Regions from separate parts of the Pantoea cypripedii genome, predicted to be linked through region 1. Evidence: predicted binding sites of a transcription regulator. Region 1 holds the regulator's gene; each other region holds the start of a gene.
The links. Region 1 encodes PurR, which represses purine synthesis genes. Its sites were predicted from a motif close to CANGCAAACGTTTGCNTG; they were not measured.

Region 1 (8,118 bases):
GGTGCAACTGTGGCATACCGGGCGTATCTCCCATAATAGCGTGCAGCCAGATGGTCTGCCGCCGGTTGCCCCTTCCGCTCTGGCTGCCGGTACCCGTACCTCACTGCGTCACGCCGATGGCACCGTGTACCGTGAAGATACCTCCGTACCGCGTGAGCTCAGCGTGGCAGAAATTCAACAGATCGTGGCGGATTTCGGCCAGGCTGCGGCTAACGCACGCGAAGCAGACTTTGATTTGCTGGAACTGCATTCGGCGCACGGTTATCTGATGCATCAGTTCCTCGCCCCTGGCTCCAACCAGCGTACGGACGAGTACGGCGGTTCGATTGCCAAACGTGGTCGTTTCGCCCTTGAAGTGGTGGATGCGGCGATTGCTAACTGGTCTGCCGATCGTATCGGTATCCGTATTTCACCGATTGGTGCTTTCCAGAATCTGGAAAATGGCGCGGATGAAGAAGCCGCCGCCCTGTGGTACATCTCGGAATTGGGCAAACGTAAACTGGCTTATCTGCACCTGTCAGAACCAGACTGGGCGGGTGGTCAGCCTTATAGCGACGCTTTCCGTGAGAAAGTGCGCGCGTTGTTCCCAGGGGTGATCATCGGTGCCGGTGCCTACACGATAGAAAAAGCGGATGACCTGATTCAGCGTGGCCTGATTGATGCCGTCGCGTTTGGTCGTGATTTTATCGCCAACCCGGATTTGGTCGCCCGCCTGCAACAGGATGCGCCACTGAATCCGCAGCGTCCGGAAACCTTCTACGGTGGCGGGGCCGAAGGTTATACCGATTACCCGACGTTATAAGAAAGTTCGATTGCCGCACCGGATGTGCGGCAATGCTGTTTCTTCAGAGCGTTAACTCGCTATACTTAGCCTTTGTGCTTGTTAAAAGAGGATGTTATGCGTTTACTTCACACCATGTTACGTGTTGGCGATTTGCAGCGTTCCATTGATTTTTACACCCGTGTGCTGGGCATGCGCCTGCTGCGTCAGAGCGAAAACACCGAATATAAGTACACCCTGGCTTTTGTTGGTTACACCGAAGAAAGCGAAGGTGCCGTGATTGAGCTGACCTATAACTGGGGCGTCGAGAGCTATGATCTCGGCAACGCCTACGGGCACATTGCACTGGGCGTTGATGATGTCGCCGCCACCTGCGACCGCATCCGCGATGCCGGTGGTAAAGTCACCCGTGAAGCTGGCCCGGTTAAAGGCGGCACCACGGTGATTGCGTTTGTCGAAGATCCGGATGGCTACAAAATCGAACTGATCGAAAACAAACATGCCGGACACGGCATCGGCAACTAAGCCTGCCTGCCAGCTCGTGCATTTACGGGCTGGCGCTCCTCTCCTGCTGCACCCTCTCGCAATTTTTGCCATAATGCGCGCTGCCCCATTTATTGCTATGAGATCCTGATGTCTGAATCGAACGACTTAAACGCTCTCCATCAACGCTTTCGCGGTTTTTATCCCGTGGTGATCGACGTCGAAACGGCCGGTTTTAATGCTAAAACCGATGCCCTGCTGGAAATTGCCGCCACCACACTCAAAATGGATGAAGACGGCTGGCTGCATCGCGACGAAACACTGCATTTTCACGTTGAACCTTTTGAAGGCGCGATTCTTAACCCAGATGCACTGGCGTTTACCGGGATTGATCCCAGCAACCCGCTCCGCGGCGCGGTGAGCGAATATGAAGCGTTACATGCAATTTTTAAGATGGTGCGTAAAGGCACAAAGGACAGTCACTGCAATCGGGCGATAATTGTGGCGCATAACGCCACCTTTGATCATGGCTTTCTGATGGCGGCTGCCGAGCGCGCCGGTCTGAAACGCAACCCGTTCCATCCCTTTGCTACTTTTGATACCGCAGCATTAAGCGGCCTGGTGCTGGGTCAGACGGTGCTGGCAAAAGCCTGTAAAGCGGCAGGTATGGATTTCGATAGTACCCAGGCGCATTCTGCCTTGTATGACACTGAACAAACCGCGACGCTGTTTTGCGAGCTGGTCAATCGCTGGAAGCGCCTTGGCGGCTGGCCAGTGGCGTTCAATGACGATGTGTCGGAAGACGACGCAGAATGACCAAAAGAAAGGCCGACGATGCGTCGGCCTTTGCAATTATTCTGCTTCTTTATACTTCTCAGCAGTTTCTTTAATCAGCGGTTGCAGCTCACCACGCTGGAACATCTCAACGATGATGTCGCAACCACCGACCAGCTCGCCATCAACCCACAGCTGCGGGAACGTTGGCCAGTTGGCATATTTCGGCAATTCAGCACGGATATCCGGGTTTTGCAGGATATCAACATACGCGAAGCGCTCACCACAGGCAGACAGAGCCTGCACCGCCTGCGCAGAGAAACCGCAGCTTGGCAGTTTCGGCGAACCTTTCATATACAGCAGGATCGGGTTTTCTGCGATCTGGCGCTGAATTTTTTCAACAGTACTCATTTTTGCCTTCCTTAATTCCTCACTTCGTGTTTGTTTATTGTAGCGACTTCACCCCCGCACTGAAAACGGGATTTTGCTCCTCAGCGACCTTAATCGCCATGTTTGTTAAGTTCCAACGCCACAAATAACATTTTCATATCATTAGCAAGCATGAACCGATTAATAATTGGCAATAATTATGCTGCGTTAACCGGCTGAAATCGCTCATTTTTGCCCCAGATACCATCTGGTAACAGATTAATCGAAAAATGCCTTACCTTTTGGAAAAAAAGTGGATTAGAATCAATCCCGGCGCTGATCATTGATCAGATTTTTCTAACTTGCCGCAGGCTGTTTTATCGCAGACTGCTTAACCTGTAACCGGACTATGCGTTTACTTATTACGCTTTTTATGCTGGCTTTCGCCCAACTGTTTTTTAATGTGGCTTCTGCGTCACCGCATGCGCCCATCAATGCCAGTTTGCATAATGCAGAGAAAAAAAGTGCACGCGAAGATGAGCGCCGTAAACGACGCCCGGTCAAGACCAGCACCAAAAAATCACGCCTTACCAGCAGTGTTCATAAGTTAAGACTGAAGAAACCCACCAAAACCGAAACTGCGCTGCACAAAACCACCCGCAGAAAAGCCCTGCTGAAGTCGCCGACCAAAAAATATGGTCATCAGCGCGTGGCGAAAGTGTTGGATGAGCAGGATGACGCCAGCGACCTCACCACTATCAGGATGAGCAAATCACACCGTCAGCGCTATCAAAAGGCGCGTGAAACGGCGATGAACAAATTAATGGGTCAGATCGGTAAACCTTACCAGTGGGGCGGTACTTCACCGCATACCGGTTTCGATTGCAGTGGTCTGGTGTGGTATGCCTATAAAGATCTGGTGAAATACAAATTCCCGCGCACCGCTAACGAAATGTATCACCTGCGTGATGCGGCGCCGATCAAACGCGATATGCTGGAGAAGGGAGATTTGGTGTTCTTCCGCATTAACCATCGCGGTACCGCTGACCATGTGGGTGTTTACCTGGGCAACGGCAAATTTATTCAGTCACCGCGTACCGGTAAAGATATTCAGATTAGCGCATTAGGTGAAGATTACTGGCAGAAGCATTATGTCGGTGCACGCCGCATGATGACGCCGAAAACCATTCGCTAAACATCACCGCGCAATAAAAAGCCGGACACTGAAATTTCAGGTCCGGCTTTTTTTATTAATGAAGGATCGCGGTGAAGCTGAACACGATGATCATTAACAACGCGCCAACGGTAGTACCCAGCGCCAGTTTCAGGTCTGTACTCATCACAACTCCTTAGTCACATTAATTGAAGGGTTAATGTAATTTTCGCACAGCGCCCGGCAAAAATCTCGTGTTATCCGCGCCAGCTTGCTAGAATCGCCGCCTTTCGTTGCGCAACAGATTTTGCGCACGCTGTGTTTGTGGCCTGTTAAAGTGATTTTAACTGCGAGTTAACGCCTTTTTCTTCGCCATTTGCCCCGAAAATTGGGGCGCAAAACCATTAGCAGACGCAAACGTTTAACAATATACTTATCAGTAAGTTGCGATAAGCCCGGGAGTACCATTTTCATGGCAACAATTAAAGATGTGGCGAAACGCGCCGGTGTCTCCACCACCACGGTTTCGCATGTCATCAACAAAACGCGTTTTGTCGCGGAAGAAACGCGTAACGCCGTATGGGAAGCGATCAAAGAGCTGCACTACTCGCCCAGCGCCGTGGCGCGTAGCCTGAAAGTCAACCACACCAAAACGCTGGGATTGCTCGCCACCTCCAGCGAAGCCCCCTATTTCGCGGAAATCATTGAAGCGGTGGAAAACCACTGTTTCGACCGTGGCTATACGCTGATTCTCGGCAATGCGCATAACGATCTGCAAAAGCAGCGTGCTTATCTCTCGATGATGGCGCAAAAGCGCGTCGACGGTTTATTGGTGATGTGTTCCGAATATCCCGACGACCTGCTCACCATGCTGGAAGAGAACCGCAATATCCCGATGGTGGTGATGGACTGGGGCGAGTCTCGCGGTGATTTCACCGATACCGTGCAGGATAACGCCTTCCAGGGTGGCTATCTCGCCGGACGTTACCTGATCGAACGTGGACATCGCGACATTGGTGCCATCCCTGGCCAGATGGAGCGCAACACTGGCGGTGGTCGTCATGCTGGTTTTATGCAGGCGTTGCATGAAGCCGGTATTACCGTGCGCCCGGAGTGGATTGTGCAGGGCGACTTCGAACCGGAATCCGGTTATCAGGCGATGCAGCAGATCCTCAACCAGAAACAACGTCCGACGGCGGTGTTTTGTGGTGGCGATATCATGGCGATGGGCGCGATTTGTGCCGCCGATGAAATGGGGCTGCGCGTGCCACAGGATATCTCGGTGATTGGCTATGACAACGTGCGCAACGCCCGGTATTTCACCCCGGCTCTGACAACCGTTCATCAGCCAAAAGCACAGCTGGGAGAAAAAGCGCTGGAAATGCTGCTCGATCGCATCACCAGTAAGCGCGAAGAGCCGCAGACCATCGAAGTGCAGCCCACATTGATTGAACGCCGCTCCGTCGCCGACGGCCCGTTCCGCGACTATCGTCGCTAAGCCACCGTTTCGCTCAACCACTCATGGTTGAGCGTCTCTGCATCGCCCAGATAGTCCAGCAACCAGCTTAATGCCGGTGAGGCGCGTTGTTCCGACCAGCTGACGCAGCAGGGACTCTCCGGGAAAGGTGCAGGCAACGTCAGTTCGGTTAACACGCCGCTATCCAGCAGTGGCCGGGCTAAATGGCCCGGCACCATCCCTACGCACAACCCTGCCCGCAGACAATCCATCCCGGTTTCCCACTCCGGTACCACCAGACGCCGCTGGTTATCCAGCGTCCAGGTCATACGCCGCGGCAGCGCCCGCGATGTATCCTCCAGCACCAGTGAAGGCCACGCCCGTAAGGTTTCTTCATCCAGCTGGGCACTTTTTGTCAGGGGATGCTCGGGACTGACCACGCAACGCCAGTTCAGCGCGCCCATATCCTGGAAGGCAAAACGCCCACCGACCGGAATGGCCTGGGTGGCCCCAATCGCCACATCGACCCGACCATCAGCCAGCGCATCCCAGACCCCGTTGAACACTTCATAGCTGATAATCAGCTCCATATCCGGGAAATGGCGGTAGAAATCCTTTACCAGTTGCCGGGTACGCTGCGGTTTAACGATACAGTCAACCGCGATGCTCAACTGCCCACGCCAGCCGTTAGCCAGTTGCTGGCACTGGCGTCGGGTTGCCAGCATTTTTTTGATAACACTCCGCCCTTCACGCACGAAATGCTCACCCGCGGCCGTCAGCACCACTTCCCGGTGCTGCCTTTCAAACAAAGGCACGGCCAGCCAGGTTTCCAGCTGACGTACCGTATAGCTGATGGCAGAAGGCACGCGATGCAACTCCTGCGCCGCAGCGCTAAAACTGCCGCTGCGCGCCACCGCATCCACCACTTCAAGCGCGTATTCAGACCACATCATTTTGCCTGCAAAATTTTTGATAGCACCTCGCAAATATTAGCGTTTCACAAAGCCTGCCGCACCCTTTTACACTCCCCGGCGTTCAATTTGTCTAATGAGAATCACCATGTTGTCATCAAAAGGATTTTTGCCTTACCTTGCTTTGCTAAGCATGCTGGGCTTTCTTGCTACGGATATGTACCTGCCGGCCTTCGGTGCCATGCAGCAGGATTTTGCTACTGCCCCTGGTACCATCAGTGCCAGCCTGAGCCTGTTCCTCGGTGGCTTCGCCTGTGCGCAAGTCTTCTGGGGTCCGTTGTCTGACCGCTTTGGTCGCAAACCCATTCTGCTGGCCGGATTAGTGATCTTCGCGCTGGGCTGTCTCGGCATGCTGTGGGTAACCGATGTACGACTGATGCTGGCGCTGCGTTTTGTCCAGGCGCTTGGGGTGTGCGCGGCGGCGGTCAGTTGGCAGGCGCTGGTGGTTGATCGCTATCCGCAGGCGCAGGCGAACAAAGTTTTCGCCACCATTATGCCGCTGGTGGCATTGTCACCGGCGCTGGCCCCGTTGCTGGGAGCCTGGCTGATGGGCCATTTCCACTGGCGCAGCATTTTCCTGTTGCTGACGCTGGTCACGCTGGTGCTACTGGTCGGTACCCTGCGACTGACGAACCCCGCCCGCACTCAGGCGGCACGCGCGCCACAGCCCGGCTGGTTGACGTTACTGGCATCAAAGGTCTACAGCGGTAATGTGCTGATTTACTCTGCCTGCTCCGCCAGCTTTTTCGCCTGGCTGACCGGTTCGCCTTTTATTCTTGCTGATGCCGGGCTGTCACCCGCCGATATTGGTCTGAGTTATGTACCGCAGACCATCGCCTTCCTCGTCGGTGGCTTTGGTTGCCGTGCCCTGCTGAATCGGTTTCAGGGCAAACAACTGCTGCCGTGGTTGCTGGTGATTTACAGCCTGAGCATCGTCGGCCTGTTTGCCGTTGCCCAGCTTGCAACCCCTGCGCTCTGGGCGTTGCTGCTGCCGTTTTGCGGCATGGCACTGGCCAATGGCGCGATCTACCCGATCGTCGTCGCCAGCGCGCTGCTGCCCTTCCCTCAGGCCACCGGTAAAGCGGCATCCTTACAAAACCTGCTGCAACTGGGATTGTGCTTTATCGCCAGCCTGCTGGTTTCCGCTGGCTTACAACAGGCATTGCACAGCACCAGCCTGGTGATGCTCGCCACTGTTGCACTTGCCTGGGCTGGTTTCGGCTGGCAGCGTGCCGCTGTGGCAAACGCACAAAGTGATGTTGCTCACAACTCCCGTCCCTGCGAAGATAATCGCTAACGCAACGACCTTAGTTAGCAAACTAACGATAAGTCGTTGAATATTGACCCACGGAAGCATATACTGCGTGGGTCAGCATTTCTGTAACAAATCAATAACATAATTGTATTAATATTTAGCGACTCTGTCGCTGGGATGGTGTCTGCACGATGTTCTCCCCGGTGTTGTGCCAGACATTTCTATTCAGATTCATACCTCTGTAAAACGTCGGATATCTGGCGCACGGATTTTCCGTGAGTTCTCTCACAAGCCTGGAGAAATTGACTATTCTTTTCTCAGGTTGAAATCGGAAAGGTGATGGAGAAGCTATGAGTTCATCGTGTATAGAAGAAGTGAGCCTTGAAGAAAACCACTGGTTTCGTATCGCCCATGAATTACTGGAACGGGCCGATATTGCCATAAATGGTACTCGCCCCTGGGATATTCAGGTTAAGCATCCGGATTTTTTTAAACGGGTCCTGCAGGAAGGATCGCTGGGCCTCGGTGAAAGTTACATGGACGGCTGGTGGGAATGTGAAAACCTCGACATGTTCTTTCATCGCGTACTGAAACACCATCTGGATCAGCAATTACCGCATCATTTTAAAGACACACTGCGAATCGCTGCGGCGCGTTTGACCAATCTGCAATCGAGAAAACGCGCCTGGATTGTGGGTAAAGAACATTACGATCTCGGTAATGACCTGTTTTCACTGATGCTCGATCCTTTTATGCAGTATTCCTGCGGCTACTGGAAGGATGCAGAAACACTGGAACAGGCGCAGCAGGCCAAGCTCGATATGATTTGCCGCAAACTGCAACTCCAACCCGGCATGTCTTTGCTGGATATTGGTT
Region 2 (8,118 bases), 720 kb from region 1:
AAAACGGTTATGCCCTCGGCGCGTTTAACGTGCTCGATACCCACTTTCTGCGCGCCTTGTTCCACGCGGCAGAGCAGCAGCGTTCACCGTTTATCATCAATATCGCCGAGGTGCATTTTAAGTATGTCAGCCTCGATCATCTGATTGCGGCCATCCGCACTGAGGCGGCGTTGCACGATATTCCGGTAGTGCTGAACCTCGATCACGGCCTGCATTTCGAAGCGGTGATGCAGGCGATCCGTCTCGGTTTTACCTCGGTGATGTTTGATGGTTCCACCCTCAGTTATGACGAGAACGTGCGTCAGACCCAGGAAGTGGTGAAGATCTGCCACGCGCTCGGGGTGTCGGTGGAAGCGGAACTCGGCGCGGTCGGCGGGGATGAAGGTGGCGCGTTGTTTGGTGAAGCGGACAGCGACAAATTTACCGATCCCCGATTGGCGGCGGAGTTTGTGCGCAGCACCGGCATTGATTGCCTGGCGGTGGCGATAGGCAATGCGCATGGCAAATACAAAGGCGAACCTAAACTCGATTTCGACCGGCTGGCGGCGATCCGCGATGCGGCACGGGTGCCGCTGGTGCTGCACGGCGGTTCCGGCATCAGCGATGCGGATTTCCGTCACGCTATCAGCCTCGGCATTCATAAAATCAATTTCTACACTGGCATGTCGCAGGCGGCATTGGGGGCGATTGAGAGCCAGATTGCCCAGCGTGAAGCACGTTACGATGCCTTTGCCGAGCTACTGATGGCGGTGGAGCGCGATATCGCCAACGTGGTGGCGCAGCAGATGCGGGTATTTGGCAGCGCCGTGAGAGCCTGAGATGGTGGCACGCAGCGGCATCTTAGCGGCAGGCAGCATGCTGGTGGATCATGTGCAGCGTATCAGCCACTGGCCGGAGCAGGGCTGGCTGGCCGAAATCCACCACAGCGAAAAGTGTAGCGGTGGTGCGGTGCCGAATGTGTTATTCACCCTGGCACGTATGCAGATCAACCTGCCGCTGGCGGCTGTCGGGATGATCGGTGAGGACAGCGACGGCGACTACCTGGTGCAACTGCTGGACCAGCATCATGTTGAGCGACGTTTTGTCCAGCGTACCCGCAGCGTGAATACCGCCATGACTCAGGTGATGACCACGCCCGATGGACAGCGCACGTTCTTCCATGCGCGGGGAGCCAATGCGCAGCTCGATCTGGCGCATTTTTCCGCTGTGAATACCGATCATCGCATCTTCCATCTGGGGTATCTGCTGCTGCTGGATGCCCTCGATGTACCGGATACAACCTGGGGCACGCGCAGCGCACAGTTGCTGGCGCAGATGCAGCAGCGCGGTTATCTGACCTCACTCGATCTGGTGTCGCGTGCCGGGGAGTATCAGGCATTGGTGGTGCCCGCGTTACGCTGGCTCGACTATCTGGTGATTAACGAACTGGAAGCGCAATCGCTCACCGGCATCAGCCTGCGCAGCGAACAGGGACTCGCGCCGCCTGCCAGCTTTGCTGCCGCTGCCCGCTGGCTGGCGCAACAGGGGGTACGGCAGCGCGTGGTGATCCATGCCCCCGAGGGCGCATGGGGGTTGCCGGTGGGTGGCGAAGGGCACTGGCAACCGGCGTGGCAGTTACAACCGGAGGAGATTGTCGGCAGCGTCGGCGCAGGGGATGCTTTCTGCGCCGGGGTGCTGTATGCCAGCCACCAGGGCTGGCCGATGACCGACACCCTAAAGCTGGCGCACACCTGCGCCTGTTTCAATTTGCATGCGGCCAATGCGCTGGACGGCACCCGCCCTTTGAGCGAGATGCAGCGCTGGATGGGTCAGGCGATTTGCGTGACTGGCGCGACCGACGCCGGACGCATCACATCAGCGGAGAAAACATAACCAAGTCCGCGGATGGTGCGAATCAGGCTGGGCTGGTGCGGGTTCATTTCAATCTTGCGCCGCAGCCGCATAATTAACACATCAATGGTGCGATCAAACACATCCAGGGTTTCGCTGTGGGTGAGTTCCAGCAACTGATCGCGCGTCAGCACTTTACGTGCGTGGCACACCAGCGCACGCAACAGCGCATACTCGCCCTGGGTGAGCGGCACGCTTTCACGCTGAGGGTTGAACAACTGGCAACGTGCTTCATCCAGTCGCCAGCCGTTAAATTGCCAGCCATCATCCTGGACGCTGTCCGGTTGCGCCAGCCGTCCGCAACGACGTAACGCGGCGCGGGCGCGCGCCACCACCACGCGTGGATTGAAGGGTTTGGCAATGTAATCGTCCGCGCCCATTTCCAGCCCGACCACCATATCCGCTTCCGATCCCATACCGGTCAGCATGATGACCAGCAACTCGGGCCGCTGTCGTTGCATCTGTTGCAACACCAGCAGCCCATTGGTGTCCGGTAACATCATATCCAGCATCACCAGCGAAATTTCCGGATGCGCGGCCAGTAATGTCAGCGCGTCTTTGCCCTGGTGGCAGCTATAAACGGTAAAAACATGTTCACTCAACACATCGTGCAGCAGTTCGCAGACGGCACGATCGTCATCCACTACCAGAATCGCGGGCTTCATTACGGGCCTCTTTTGTTATGGAAGAGTTAACGGAGAGTGTATACCGACCGCTTTTGCCTGCTGCATCAGGCAACAGAAACGTGAGCGACATCGCCTGACAGAATGCGAAAGCGTGCGTTACCGCAATCTTTTTTCACCCCCCCATTGACCTGTGGGAAAACGATTGCGCACACATGGTGCAATGCACCATAATCGCGCCTCGTTCTGGTTCAGAATAGTCTTAGCCGGTGCTGTGATTGAGAAGGTAAACGATTGCGTCCCGGCATGGCATAGCAATTGCTATGAGGACTGAGGGGAAAGGAGTTTGTATACAAGGCGGATCGATGGCAGAGCATGCAGCCCCGTCTGCTTTTTCCCGAAACAATAACGCGCATGCACACCCCATTGGCAAGAGAACGCACGTCAGTGACGTCTCCCCATCACGAGAGATGATGATGTTAGAAAAACTATTCAAGCTAAAAGCGCACAACACAACGGTCCGCACCGAAGTTATTGCGGGCATAACCACCTTCCTGGCAATGGCCTATATCCTGTTCGTTAACCCAAGCATCCTCGGTGCGACGGGCATGGATAAGGGTGCGGTCTTTGTGGCGACCTGTCTGGCGGCGGCGATTGGCTGCGTCCTGATGGGCCTGATTGCCAACTACCCGATTGCGCTGGCACCGGGTATGGGCCTCAACGCCTTCTTTACTTACACAGTAGTACTGCACATGGGTTACACCTGGCAAATCGCGCTGGGTGCGGTATTCCTCTCTGCCTGTATCTTCTTTGCCTTGTCGGTGTTCAAGATTCGTGAGTGGATTATTGCCAGCATTCCGTTGCCATTGCGCGCCGGGATTGCGGCGGGTATCGGCCTGTTCCTGGCACTGATTGCGCTGGAAGGGGCGGGTATCGTGGTCGATAACCCGGCCACCCTGGTGGGGCTGGGTGACCTGACTAAACCGGGTCCGCTGCTGGCACTGCTGGGCTTTGTTATCATCGTGGTACTGGAAGCGCGTCGCGTGACCGGTGCGGTGCTGATTGGTATTCTGATCGTCACCTTCCTGTCGATGGGCATTGGCCTGACGCCGTTTGGTGGCGTGTTCTCTGCACCGCCGTCAATCGCCCCGACTTTCCTGCATCTGGATATCGCGGGTGCCTTTAACGTCGGCCTGGTGAGCGTGATTTTTGCCTTCCTGTTTGTGGACGTGTTCGACAACACCGGGACTCTGCTGGGTGTGACGAAGCGTGCCGGTCTGGCGGATGAGCAGGGCAACGTGCCGAAAATGGGCCGTGCGCTGATTGCCGACAGTGCGGCAGCACTGTTTGGTTCACTGCTGGGTACCTCGACCACCACCAGTTATGTGGAATCGGCAGCGGGCGTCAGCGCCGGTGGCCGTACTGGTCTGACTGCGATTGTGGTTGCCATTCTGTTCCTGCTCAGCCTGTTCTTCTCGCCGCTGGCGGGCAGTGTACCGGTATTCGCTACCGCTCCGGCGCTGCTGTTTGTTGCCGTACTGATGGCATCCGGCCTGGCAGAGATTGACTGGAAAGACATCACCACCGCAGCCCCGGTCACCGTAACTGCGCTGACCATGCCGCTGACTTACTCCATCGCTAACGGTATTGCGTTTGGTTTTATTACCTGGACGGTAGTGAAGCTGCTGAGCGGTCGTACTAAAGAGGTGAATGCGGCGCTGATTATTATGTCGATCCTGTTTGTGATTAAACTGGGTTGGTTGAGTGCGTAATCGCGTATTGAGGCGGTTTCGTTAGCTACTGAGATAGTTTCGTTCGCCACGGGCACTGGCAAGTTTCAGTTCGCCAGTGCGGCGACCGAGCAAAGGGGACCTGGCCGTCCCCTTTGCATTCCACGGCCCTGCGCCGCCTTCCTCGCCGCTTCGCGGCTTTTTCGCGCGATAAATCGCGCCGCTACACGCCGCCTTTCGCCGCATCCTTGCGGCTCATCCTGGAATCGTTCCTGCGCTCAGCGAGTCCGGATGGCGCTCACCCCACCGCTGTCACAGTTATGCTGATCCTGGGGTTTCGTGTTGCTGCTGGGTGTTAGTGGCGCGATTTATCGCACGGTTCTGGCCGATATCTGGACGTTAATGAGGATGGACATCCCGCTAGTCTCCCGTTAAGATTTTATTTTCTTTGTAAGTAGTGGTTTTCTTTGTTTTTTGTTGCCTCCTGAATACCGACTGGGCCATATTTCACCGGGAGTCAGGCCTAAAGCCTGCGCAATAATTTTTTCTCCCCGTGGCCAGGGTCTCCGCAGAGCATTGTTTAATGTTCCAGCCGCAAGTCCATTTTCCCTTGAAAGTGCAGCAAGAGACTTCTTCTTTTTTCTGACCGCAGCAAGAATATCCTCTATATGCCAGTCTTTAAGACTCATTTTCCCTTTTCGCTCCATTGCCTATTCATCCCTTAAATTGAATATCTCTACGTCACGTGATGATTTATATATGGAGTAATAAATGATGTAAATCAGAAGAAAAAAACCTATGAAAATTCATAGAATGTCTTTTTCGTGATTTATGTAAATATCTTTATTTTCTGCCCATGGCATATCTCCATCATTCAGGCCTATGAGGGATTCCGGTGTGTAACCTGAATAACTACTGAATACTGAGTTTGATGTGATAAATTCATGATTTGAGTTTTTTACCAACATAATGCCAGCATTCCAGTGAATAATAGGGTGATCACAAAACCACTCAAAAAATAACCCTTCGGCTTGAGGTTGCTGAAAAATAACCCTACTATCAGTAGTAGCCATATTGAATGTTCTCGCGCTCATATTTTTTTGATGAAAGGATATTGCTGCCATGCTTTGCATGTGTGCAATTAACAAGGACGATCACTGTTATGAAAAACAAAGAGAAAAAACTCAAAACATTTCATTTGCCACAACAAAAAGGCAAGCTATCCGACTACTGGATTGCTATTTGCGAAGGTGAGGTAGAAGGCGCAGAAACAGAGCAGGAAGCGATAAAAAGGATCCTGAATAAAAGAAAAGATTTACACTGAATGTGTAAGTGTCATCTCATTTACTGACTCTGAATAACTGGCCTTCCAGGAAAAATAAAGAGTGCTAATTTTGTTGTCTTGTCGGCGCGATTTTAAGATCGCGCACACATACTGATTGCGGCAGCTCGTATGAAAATATGATGCTATCAATAACATTTTTGGCAGAAATGACACCGCCTATGCTTTCTTTCCATTCGATATAATCATTTTTCACGAAGTCGTCACTAATATGGCTGATAAGCTCCGTTTCGGCGGCACCCGGAGAGATAGTGATAACCCGGACGTTGTCCGGGGCAACCTCCCAACGAACGCTGTCGGACAAACCGTGGACGGCGAACTTAGTGGCACAATATGCAGCGTGGTATTGATAGGTCTTTTGACCCGCCAGAGAGGAGATATTGATTATTGTTCCTGTTTTCCGTTCGCGCATGGAGGGCAAGACCGCCTGCATACCATTGATGACGCCCTTGATATTGGTATCAATCATTCGATTCCATTCGTCATGATTCTGATATTCTAATTCACTCAGTAACATCACTCCTGCATTATTTATGATGCAATCTACATCGCCAAACTTCTCTTCAGCCTTGCGAATAGCATGAAAGACCTGCTCACGACAGGTAACATCGACTTCAAAACACAGGGAGTTTGCCAGATTCATCGCATGTAGTTTATCGATACGCCGGGCCAGGAGAGCAAGACAATATCCCCGGTTGCTCAGAGCTCTGGCAACTTCAGCGCCAAATCCGGAACTGGCGCCTGTTAACACTACCAGTTTATTTTTCATAGAAAATTGCCCCATTCTGCATAATATTTCTTAGCAACATCCGGATGAGAGCGCAGCCTTCCCTTCATATAATTCAGACCCACATCTCTGAGTAGCGGGTTGTTTGGGTCAGTTTCGATAAATGAGGAATCTGAGGTTAACTCTGCGGGCAATCTGAATACCGGTACGACAGAATCGAGACTGGCACCTAAGAAATAGGCCACAGAAATTCTGTCATTCTCTCCTGCCGGAGCCAGAACCTTATGAACGGTTGCTTTGAGGTATCCGTTAGTGGCTAACTCCAGTAGCTCGCCCAGATTAACCACAAAGGTATTATCAATTGGGGAAACATCAACCCACTTGTTATCGTTAGTCTTAACTTGTAAGCCTTTATTTTCGTCCTGAAGAATTAGCGTAAGAAGGCCAGAATCTTTATGAGCCCCCACACCCTGAGTCTCGGTTATTTTTTTACAGCGTGGATATCTGATGAGTTTGATATGTTCGTTAGGTGTGTCACCGTATATTTTGTCAAAAGAATTTTCTGGCAACCCCAGACCTGATGCAAGGCTTCTGAGTAATCTCAGCGAGATGCTGGTTAATATATTGTTGTAGAAAAGAAGGGTGTTCTTCAACTCAGGCAAGGATGCAGGCCATTGATTAAAACCATGCAGGCCCATCCAGATAGGATCCTTATCCGTTAAGTTATAGGGATTTCGTTCAGCCCCGATATCAAATTGTTCTCGCCAGTCTGCTTTACCGTTGGTTAATTCATTACCAGCTCGGTTATATCCTCTGAAGTGAGGGGAGTTAATCATTGAAACCGAGAGTTTTTCTTCTTCAGATAATAAAAAAAACTTTCGGGTTTGTTCACGAACTTCCGTCAGGAATGATGCTGCGACGCCATGATCGCTAAGATAGAAAAAACCAACATCATGAGCGGCTTCCGTTAACAGGCTGATAAATTTATCTTTATCATTCCGGCTCCCCTCTAACAAAGATAATTTCAATACAGGTATAGCTGCCATGTTAAATCTCTCCGTCGTTAGCCTGGTCAGATGGCAAAACTTTTCTTAGTAAATACCATAATACATCTAACTATACTAAAGCTTAGGTTGCATGATGTGAACGTTGTCGCAAGTTACAGCAACGGACGGGGTTCATTTTGCCCAGGGTAAAGGGGCACAGGGCTTTTTGGCGGAGAAGGCGGAGGGGGGCGGAAATCACCGCTCACAAAGGAGCGGTGACATTATTTACCTGAACGGCGGCTCATTAAAAGTTCGCAATTTGCGTGAATGCAACTTATCCCCCTCGGCGCGCAGCAGCTCCACCGCACAAATCCCAATCTGCAAATGCTCGGAAATCGCTCCCTCGTAGAAACGATTCGCCTGACCAGGCAGTTTGATTTCACCGTGCAGCGGCTTATCCGAAACGCACAGCAGCGTGCCGTAAGGCACCCGGAAACGATAACCCTGGGCGGCGATGGTGGCGCTTTCCATATCCACCGCCACCGCGCGGCTGAGATTAAAGCGCAGCGCAGAAGCGGAATAACGCAGCTCCCAGTTGCGGTCATCGGTGGTCACCACGGTGCCGGTACGCAGGCGTTGTTTGACCTCTTCACCCGGCATGCCGCTCACCGCTTTGGTGGCGTCGTACAGCGCACGTTGCACCTCGGCGATGCTCGGAATCGGGATATCCGGCGGCAGTACGCTGTCCAGCACATGGTCGTCACGCAGATAGGCATGGGCCAGCACGTAATCGCCAATGGTCTGGCTTTCACGCAGGCCG
Region 3 (8,118 bases), 2.5 Mb from region 1:
ACCCGCCAGGCTGGTTCCGCCCAACACCACAGCAGCGATCGCATCCAGTTCATAACCGGTACCCGCTGTTGGCTGGGCTGATGACAGGCGTGCCACCTCGATGGTGCCTGCCAGCGCAGCCAACATGCCGCACAGTAAATAAACGATGATTTTGACGCGGTTAACGTTAATCCCGGACAAACGCGTTGCCGCTTCGTTGCCGCCCAGCGCATAGATATAACGACCCAGGCGTGTGTGGTGCAGCATGTACCAGGCAAGCCCGAATACCACCGCCATCAGCCATACTGGCGTCGGAATACCCAGCGGGCGACCAATACCGAACCAGCCAAACAAATCGGCGTTGTCACTAAAGCCGGTATTGATCGGGCTGCCATCGGTGTAAACCATGGTGACGCCGCGCAACAGCAACATCATCACCAGCGTGGCGATAAACGCCTGCACTTTGCCGCGTGCCACGATTGTGCCGGTAACCCCGCCGATCACCGCGCCAAGCGCCAGCGCCGCAGCCACGGCCACCAGCGCATTCACTTCGTGGCCGACGATCGAGGCGGCTACCGCACCGGTCAGCGCCAGCAGCGAGCCAACCGAAAGATCAATACCGGACGTCAGGATCACCAGCGTCATCCCGACCGCCATGATGGCGTTCACCGAGGTCTGCTGCAGAATGTTGAACAGGTTGGCAACGGTAAAGAAATTCGGGCTGAGGCTGGCAACCACGGCAATCAGCACAATCAGCGCGATCAGCGATTTCTGCTCCAGCAACCAGGCTTTGCTGAACCAGCGACGGCTGGCGGGTAAGGTTTGGGTACTCATACAACTAACTCCTCGCTGTGTTGCTTACCGACTGCCGCCGCCATCAGGGATTCCTGGGTAGCCTGCTCACGGGTAAATTCGCCACTCAGGTGGCCTTCATGCATCACCAGAATGCGGTCGCTCATGCCCAGCACTTCCGGCATTTCGGACGACACCAGGATGATGCTCAGCCCATCGGCTTTAAACTGGTTGATTAACTGATAGATTTCTTTTTTTGCGCCAACATCAACACCACGCGTCGGCTCATCAAGGATCAGCACATTCGGCCGCGTCATCAGCCCACGGGCAATCGCCACTTTTTGCTGATTACCGCCGGAAAGCAGGCCAATCGGCTGTTCCATCGAAGGCGTTTTAACGTTGAACAGGCGGATGAAATCGCCTACCGCCAGCTGTTCTTCAGCGTGCTTCAGGCTACCGTTGCCACGGCTGAAATAACGCAATGCAGTCAGCGACATGTTTTCTTTCACTGACATGCCCAGCACCAGGCCATCGCGTTTGCGATCTTCGGAGATATAAACGATGCCATTCGCCAGGCCATCCTGCGGTGCGCGCGTCACCACTTCACGGCCATCAAGCATCACCTTGCCGCCGCTGCGTGGCAGTGCGCCGTACAGCAGCTTCATCAATTCGGTACGGCCTGCACCCATCAGACCGGAAACGCCAAGGATTTCCCCTTTGCGCAGGGTAAAGCTGACTTCATGCACCCCTGGGCCACTCAGGTTTTCCACCTGCAAACGTACCGCGCCGGGTGCCTGGCCGAGATGTGGATATTGATCTTCCAGCTTACGACCCACCATCATCTCAATCAGGCTATCTTCGCTGAGTTCGCTGACCGTACGTTCGGCAATAAACTGACCATCACGGAACACCGTGACGTCATCGCAAATCTCGAAAATCTCTTTCATACGGTGGGAGATGTAGACAATGCCGCAGCCCTGCGCCTTCAGTTCATTAATGACGCGGAAGAGCGACAGCGTTTCGGTATCGGTCAGCGCATCAGTCGGTTCATCCATAATGATCACCCGCGACTGAAAACTGAGTACCTTGGCGATTTCCACCATCTGCTGGTCACCAATCGACAAATCACCCACCAGCTTATGGCTGTTGAAACGCAGGTTGAGGCGTTGCAGCAGCGTATCCGCTTCGGCATACATCTTTTTCCACTCGATGCGGCCAAAACGGTTAACAAATTCACGCCCAAGGAAGATGTTCTCCGCGACCGTCAGTTGCGGGATCAAATTCAGTTCCTGGTGAATAATGCCGATGCCAGCTTCCTGTGACGCTTTCGGCCCGGAGAAAGTGGTTTCCTGGCCCAGCCACTGTAGCGATCCCGCATCCATGCTGTAGATACCCGTCAACACCTTCATCATGGTGGATTTACCGGCACCGTTTTCCCCCACCAGCGCCATGACACGCCCCGGCATGACCGACAGCGATGCGCCCTTCAGCGCTTTCACACCGGGAAATGACTTTTCAATCCCTTTGAGTTGCAATAACGGTTGCATAACGACCTCAGAAGGTAACGCCCGCGCTCAGGATGACATTCGCATACGGAGAACACTCTCCGCTGCGAATGACCGCCTGACTACGCTGAGTCTGTTGTTTGAACTGTTCATGACTGATGTAACTAACGGCAATGGTATTTCCCTGGTGCTGTTGCAAGGCTTCGAGCACGGCGAGCAGAGCACTGTGGAGCTGCGGATTGTGTTGCTTAATCTCTTCCGCCATCAGAGCGCTTTCGACCTGCATCTCTTCAGTTACCACCTCAACAACCTGTAAAAACCCGGGCGTACCTGGCGTCAGCGCCAGATCGATACGTTGCGGCCCCAGCGGAATGGGTAACCCCGCATCAGCAATCGTCAGCGTATCCGTGTGTCCCAGACGGGCAATCACATGAGAGATTTCAGCGTTTAACAAGCGACCTTTCTTCATTTCTTCCACTCCACAGCGAAACGTTTCGCTGACCGGAGTGTATAAAATGTCCACCGCAACTCAATGGCGACATCACGGAAATGTGATCGCCATCGAAACGTTTCGCTTGTACCGGGGAAAATTTGAGTTAGGCGGAAAAAACCTGAGTTCTTTTACCTCCGACTAAAGAACTCACCTGGTTTTCAGGAGAAATTCCTTATTTAACCTCATGTCAATATGTTTTCTGATGTGTCCGGATATGTCACTTCACGCAAAAACCAACACTGAACAACCATCCGCTGGCTGTAAATACAGATGGATTTATCTAAGGACAATGATGAATTTCAAGGTGAAAACACTCGGAAGTTTGATTGCGCTCTCGCTCTTAACTGTCAATGTGCCTGTGGCAAAAGCGCATAACGATCAGGGAGATAAAGCCCGCACACCGAACGTACATTTCAGCACCCATCCCAACATGCAGAGCAGCAAAATGCTCAGCGCGTTGACGGCAAGCATGGAAGTGCAGGAAATGACAAATGAAGCGCCACCCTGGTACTGGGCTTATCAGGGCTGGTATATGAGTGAAGGCGCTTTTTATTTTGGTCTCCAGCCAAATGGTGAGTATGGCAAAACCGCGCTGTTCAGCATTTTCGGCAAAGGCACCCAAAGTAACGTTGAAGCCTGTAAGCGCGGCGCAGATTCGACCGACCCCGATACCGGTATGAGTTGCCATATTCCTTATGACTGGGAAGTTGGCCATAAATATACCTTCAACGTGAAACGTACCGGACAGGATGCCGCGCAAAGTCTGACAACCTGGCAAGGTTCTGTCACCGATCAGACTACCGGTCAAGAGACCATCATCGGTATCGTATCCGTACCTGCTCGTTGGTCAGATCTGCAACCAAGCCTGTTGGGCTGGGCTGAGTGGTTTTTGAACGGAGAACTCACCTGCGCGCAACGTACCAATTTTGTTGTTAAGTACAATGACGTCTCGGGTGTGTATTCCGATACCGCCACCCCATGGCAGAGCTATATCTCCGATTCGAACCCCAATACCTGCGCAACCTATGACATGACCGGTACGTATCCGACCGAAGTCATTATGAGCGCCGGAGGAACATTTGACGGAGATAATAATTCCGGTGGCAACACCGATAACGCGCCTGTCGCGGTGGTGCCTGCCGATTTTAGCGTCATCAGCTCATCTGATGGATCGATTGTCCGCGAGCTGGATGCTTCCGGCAGTAAAAATGCCGATTCATACAGTTGGAAAGTCACAGGAGGCAAGGGCAGCTTCTGGCTACAGGAAGAAGAAAAGGGTGGCTGGGTAAGCGCATTAGGACAGGCTAAGGTTCGCGCCCTCTTCCCAGCGAATTCCAGCGGTACCGCCATCTATGAATTAACCGTGAGCAAAAATGGCAAACAAGACACTAAACGCGTGACCATAACAGTCACTGCACCGGAAAATCCGACCACACCGGATCAGCCGGGCACCGAGTTTCCGGAATGGCAAGCGGGTACGCCTTATGTGGCAGGGGACAAAGTGACCTATGAAGGGATCAAATACGTCGCGAAATACTGGACGCTATTCAGACCCGGTTATAACGATGCCTGGAAACTGGCCAATCCATCTCAGATAACAGAATGGAAAGCATCGATGGCCTATTCCGGCGGCGATAGTGTCATTTATCAGGGGAAAACCTATAAAGCGGCCTACTGGACGCAGGGCAACACACCGGGGCAGCACTCCGTCTGGCTGGTGCAATAACGAAAAGGGGCTGCCATGGCAGCCCCTGAATGCGTTTACGGCAGTTTTTTCACTTGTTTCACATCCAGCTCAATCGCATTGAAATCTTTATCCAGCTCACCTGTCAGCTCAACCCGATCCTTCGGTGAAATGGTTTGCCCATTCCAATGCTTGTGATCAATTTCGACCTTCATGCTGCCGGTCTCATCGCGGAACAAGTAATCCTCCTTGCCTATTTGCTTCTCCAGAGAACCGCGCACGGTGATCCAGCTATCGTCCTTCATCTCTTCTGCCTGCTTCACCGTTACTACGCTGGTGTTGCCAGCCTGAAAACCACCTGAATGACTTTGTACGGCTGGCGCATTGGGATCGACAAATCCACCCTGCTGTGCCGCCAGAACCGGCGTGGCAACCAGCGCAACGATCGCGAAAAGTGCTGCATGCTTTTTCATTTGATTCACCTCTTTTCCATGAAATGTGCGGGATACGCGGGCTATTTCACCATAAGGTTCTTAACAGGATCTTAAGGCTGATCAATTAATTAAAATTGGTGAAAAACAGGCAAAATGTCGCCATTTCTCCTGTACATGCGTAACTCTGCTTCGTATAACACCAGCAGGAAAGGAGGGTTTTACATGCGGATTTTATTGATTGAGGACGACGGGATCATTGGTGATGGCCTGAAAGTCGGCCTGACCAAACTCGGTTTTAGTGTGGACTGGTTTGTTTCCGGGGATGCGGGATTTCAGGCGCTGGCATCTGCCCCCTGGGATGCGGTAATTCTTGATTTGTCCCTGCCTGAACGGGATGGACTCGATATTCTGCGCCAGTGGCGTCAGCAGGGTCAGGATGTCCCGGTATTGATCCTGACCGCACGGGATGCGCTCGATCAGCGGGTGCAGGGATTGCAGCTGGGAGCAGATGACTACCTCTGCAAACCTTTTGCCCTGACGGAAGTGGCGGCACGTTTGCAGGCGCTGATTCGCCGTCGGCATGGCCAGTTACAACCCGAATTACGCCACGGCAAGGTAGTGATGTCACCCGCCAGCCATAGCGTGCTGTATGACGGAGATCCGGTCATGCTAAAAAGCCGCGAGCTGGCCCTGCTGGAACTGTTTCTGCGCAATCCTGGCCGGGTGCTGACACGCAGCCAGCTGGAGGAAAAACTGTATAGCTGGGATGACGATGTCTCCAGTAATGCGGTCGAAGTCCACATCCACCATCTGCGCAAAAAACTTGGCAGCCAGTTTATCCGCACCGTGCATGGTGTTGGCTACACGCTGGGAGCGGCAGAATGAGTCTGTTCCTGCGCCTCGCCATCGGCTTTGTCGTGCTGATCATCCTGTGCTGGGGCAGCGCCAGCCTGAGCGCCTGGCACCAGACGCGCGACACCGTTAATGAACTGTTCGATACCCAGCAAATGCTGTTTGCCAAACGCCTGTTGGCACTCGATCCGGCCACGCTGCATGAAGCCACTCTGCCAAAAAACAAAGCGCTCCTGAGTAAGCATCGGGGTAAACAGGATGACGACGCGCTGGCCTTCGCTATTTTTAGTCACGATGGCAAACTCCTGCTGAATGATGGCGAAAACGGTCGCGATTTACAGTTTGATGACCGGCGCGACGGTTTCCGCGATGGGCGTCTGCGGGATGATGATGACAGCTGGCGTCTGCTATGGCTGACTTCTCCGGATCAACGCTATCGTGTGGTAGTGGGTCAGGAGAAGGATTATCGCGATGATATGACGCGCACGTTGGCCCAGAGCAGCATCATGCCATGGTTGTTCGCACTGCCGTTTATGTTGGTATTGTTGCTGGGGTTGGTGTGGTTTGAATTGCGCCCGTTGAAACGCCTCACCCGCTCACTCCACCAGCGTGCCGCCGATGATGCCACGCCGTTGCCGCTTGTGCGGCTGCCGAAAGAAGTTCAACCGCTGGTTCAGGCGTTAAACGGCCTGTTCAACCGCATGGCTGAGATGGTCCAGCGTGAACGCCGTTTTACCTCAGATGCCGCCCACGAGCTGCGCACGCCACTGGCAGCACTACGGGTGCAGAGTGAAGTGATCCAGCTGGCGGATGACGATGAGGCGATGCGCAACCGTGCGCTACAGCAACTGGATGCCGGGATCCTGCGTGCCACCCGGCTGGTGGATCAGCTGCTTACGCTGTCCCGGGTGGAAGCGGACGATCTGCGTAGCGAGTTCCAGCCAGTCGCCCTGGCTCCATTGCTGCAAACCTTGCTGGCCGAGCATTATCCGCAGGCAGAACAGCAAAATATCGAACTTCAGTTACACATGGCCGCCGAGCCGGTGATGAACGGTCATCAGCTGTTGTTGTCATTGATGGTGCGTAATTTGCTGGATAACGCGCTGCGTTATACCCCCGGCGGTAGCCTGGTAGAGGTCAGGCTGGCTGCACGTACCCTCACCATTGACGATAATGGTCCGGGCGTGAGCGATGCGCACTTAGCGCGGTTGGGGGAACGTTTCTGGCGACCTCCCGGACAAACGCAAAACGGCAGTGGGCTGGGCTTATCCATTGTGAAGAATATCGCGCAGCTGCATGGTATTCGCGTGGTATTTAGTCAGCGAGAAGCAGGGGGATTGCGCGTCACGCTCAGCTGGTAAGCGGACGCGCAAAGGGTGTCAGATCTCGACCTGAGTTCCCAGTTCAATCACCCGGTTCGGCGGGATTTCAAACTGATCCGGCGCGCGCAGCGCATTGCGTTGTAGCGCGAGGAACAGCTTACCGCGCAGACGCAGATACCACGGTCGGTCGCCAATAATCAGCGACTCATGCGACATAAAGAACGAGGTTTCCATCATGCGGCAGTTCAGGCCTTCCAGCCCGCAGCGGTGGAAAATCTCTTCCACATTCGGCGTTTCACGCCAGCCATAACTGGCGACCACACGCCAGAAAGTCGGTGACAGCTGTTCAATCGTCACCCGTCGCACGTTATGCACATAAGGCGCATCTTCGGTACGCAGCGTCAGCAGCACCACACGTTCATGCAACACTTTGTTGTGCTTGAGGTTATGCAGCATGGCAAACGGGATGACGTTTAACGCACGCGACATATACACCGCGGTGCCCGGCACACGCACCGGCGGTGATTTTTCCAGTGAAGCAATCATCGCTTCGAGAGAATTGCCGTGTTCATGCATACGGCGCAGCAGGCGGAAACGCTCGCTTTTCCAGGTGGTCATGACGATAAACATCACCAGCGCCAGGGAGAGCGGCAGCCAGCCGCCGGAGAAGATTTTCACCAGGTTGGCGGAGAACAGCGACACATCGATACACAGCAACGAAACCAGAATGAAACTGACCAGAATTTTATTCCAGTGCCAGTTTTTGATCGCCACGGTGCAGGACAAAATGGTGGTCAGCACCATGGTGCCCGTTACCGCGATACCGTACGCTGCCGCCAGATTGCTGGAATGTTCAAAGCTGACGATGACAATCAGCACGGCGAAATAGAGCAGCCAGTTGATCACCGGAACGTAGATCTGGCCGGACTCCATCTCAGAGGTATGAATAATACGCATCGGGGGCAGATAGCCCAGACGCACTGCCTGACGCGTCAGCGAGAACACGCCGGAAATAACCGCCTGCGAAGCAATCACCGTCGCCAGCGTGGCGAGGATC

Region 2: HA50_RS12075 (NCS2 family permease) is a predicted target of PurR. The motif match lies at 2,797-2,814, and genes of this name have one in related genera.
Region 3: rbsD (D-ribose pyranase) is a predicted target of PurR. The motif match lies at 2,759-2,776, and genes of this name have one in related genera.

What each region holds. Positions count from the first base shown of each region.
Region 1 covers NZ_MLJI01000001.1:1,882,865-1,890,982, reverse strand. Annotated here, with positions in the region: gene nemA (alkene reductase) at 1-802, shown strand, start outside; gene gloA (lactoylglutathione lyase) at 899-1,306, shown strand; gene rnt (ribonuclease T) at 1,415-2,080, shown strand; gene HA50_RS08810 (Grx4 family monothiol glutaredoxin) at 2,117-2,449, opposite strand; gene HA50_RS08805 (C40 family peptidase) at 2,817-3,602, shown strand; gene cydH (cytochrome bd-I oxidase subunit CydH) at 3,658-3,747, opposite strand; gene purR (HTH-type transcriptional repressor PurR) at 4,033-5,058, shown strand; gene punR (DNA-binding transcriptional activator PunR) at 5,055-5,966, opposite strand; gene punC (purine nucleoside transporter PunC) at 6,076-7,284, shown strand; gene cfa (cyclopropane fatty acyl phospholipid synthase) at 7,593-8,118, shown strand, end outside.
Region 2 covers NZ_MLJI01000001.1:2,607,171-2,615,288, reverse strand. Annotated here, with positions in the region: gene HA50_RS12090 (ketose 1,6-bisphosphate aldolase) at 1-818, shown strand, start outside; gene HA50_RS12085 (carbohydrate kinase family protein) at 820-1,872, shown strand; gene HA50_RS12080 (response regulator) at 1,809-2,555, opposite strand; gene HA50_RS12075 (NCS2 family permease) at 2,987-4,285, shown strand; gene HA50_RS12070 (helix-turn-helix domain-containing protein) at 4,675-4,932, opposite strand; gene HA50_RS31065 (hypothetical protein) at 5,050-5,316, opposite strand; gene HA50_RS31390 (hypothetical protein) at 5,406-5,567, shown strand; gene HA50_RS12065 (SDR family oxidoreductase) at 5,632-6,354, opposite strand; gene HA50_RS12060 (isopenicillin N synthase family dioxygenase) at 6,351-7,358, opposite strand; gene HA50_RS12055 (AMP nucleosidase) at 7,584-8,118, opposite strand, start outside.
Region 3 covers NZ_MLJI01000001.1:4,399,282-4,407,399, forward strand. Annotated here, with positions in the region: gene rbsC (ribose ABC transporter permease) at 1-813, opposite strand, end outside; gene rbsA (ribose ABC transporter ATP-binding protein RbsA) at 810-2,318, opposite strand; gene rbsD (D-ribose pyranase) at 2,326-2,745, opposite strand; gene HA50_RS20610 (DUF3472 domain-containing protein) at 2,984-4,495, shown strand; gene HA50_RS20615 (YgiW/YdeI family stress tolerance OB fold protein) at 4,531-4,926, opposite strand; gene qseB (quorum sensing response regulator transcription factor QseB) at 5,110-5,772, shown strand; gene qseC (quorum sensing histidine kinase QseC) at 5,769-7,100, shown strand; gene kup (low affinity potassium transporter Kup) at 7,119-8,118, opposite strand, start outside.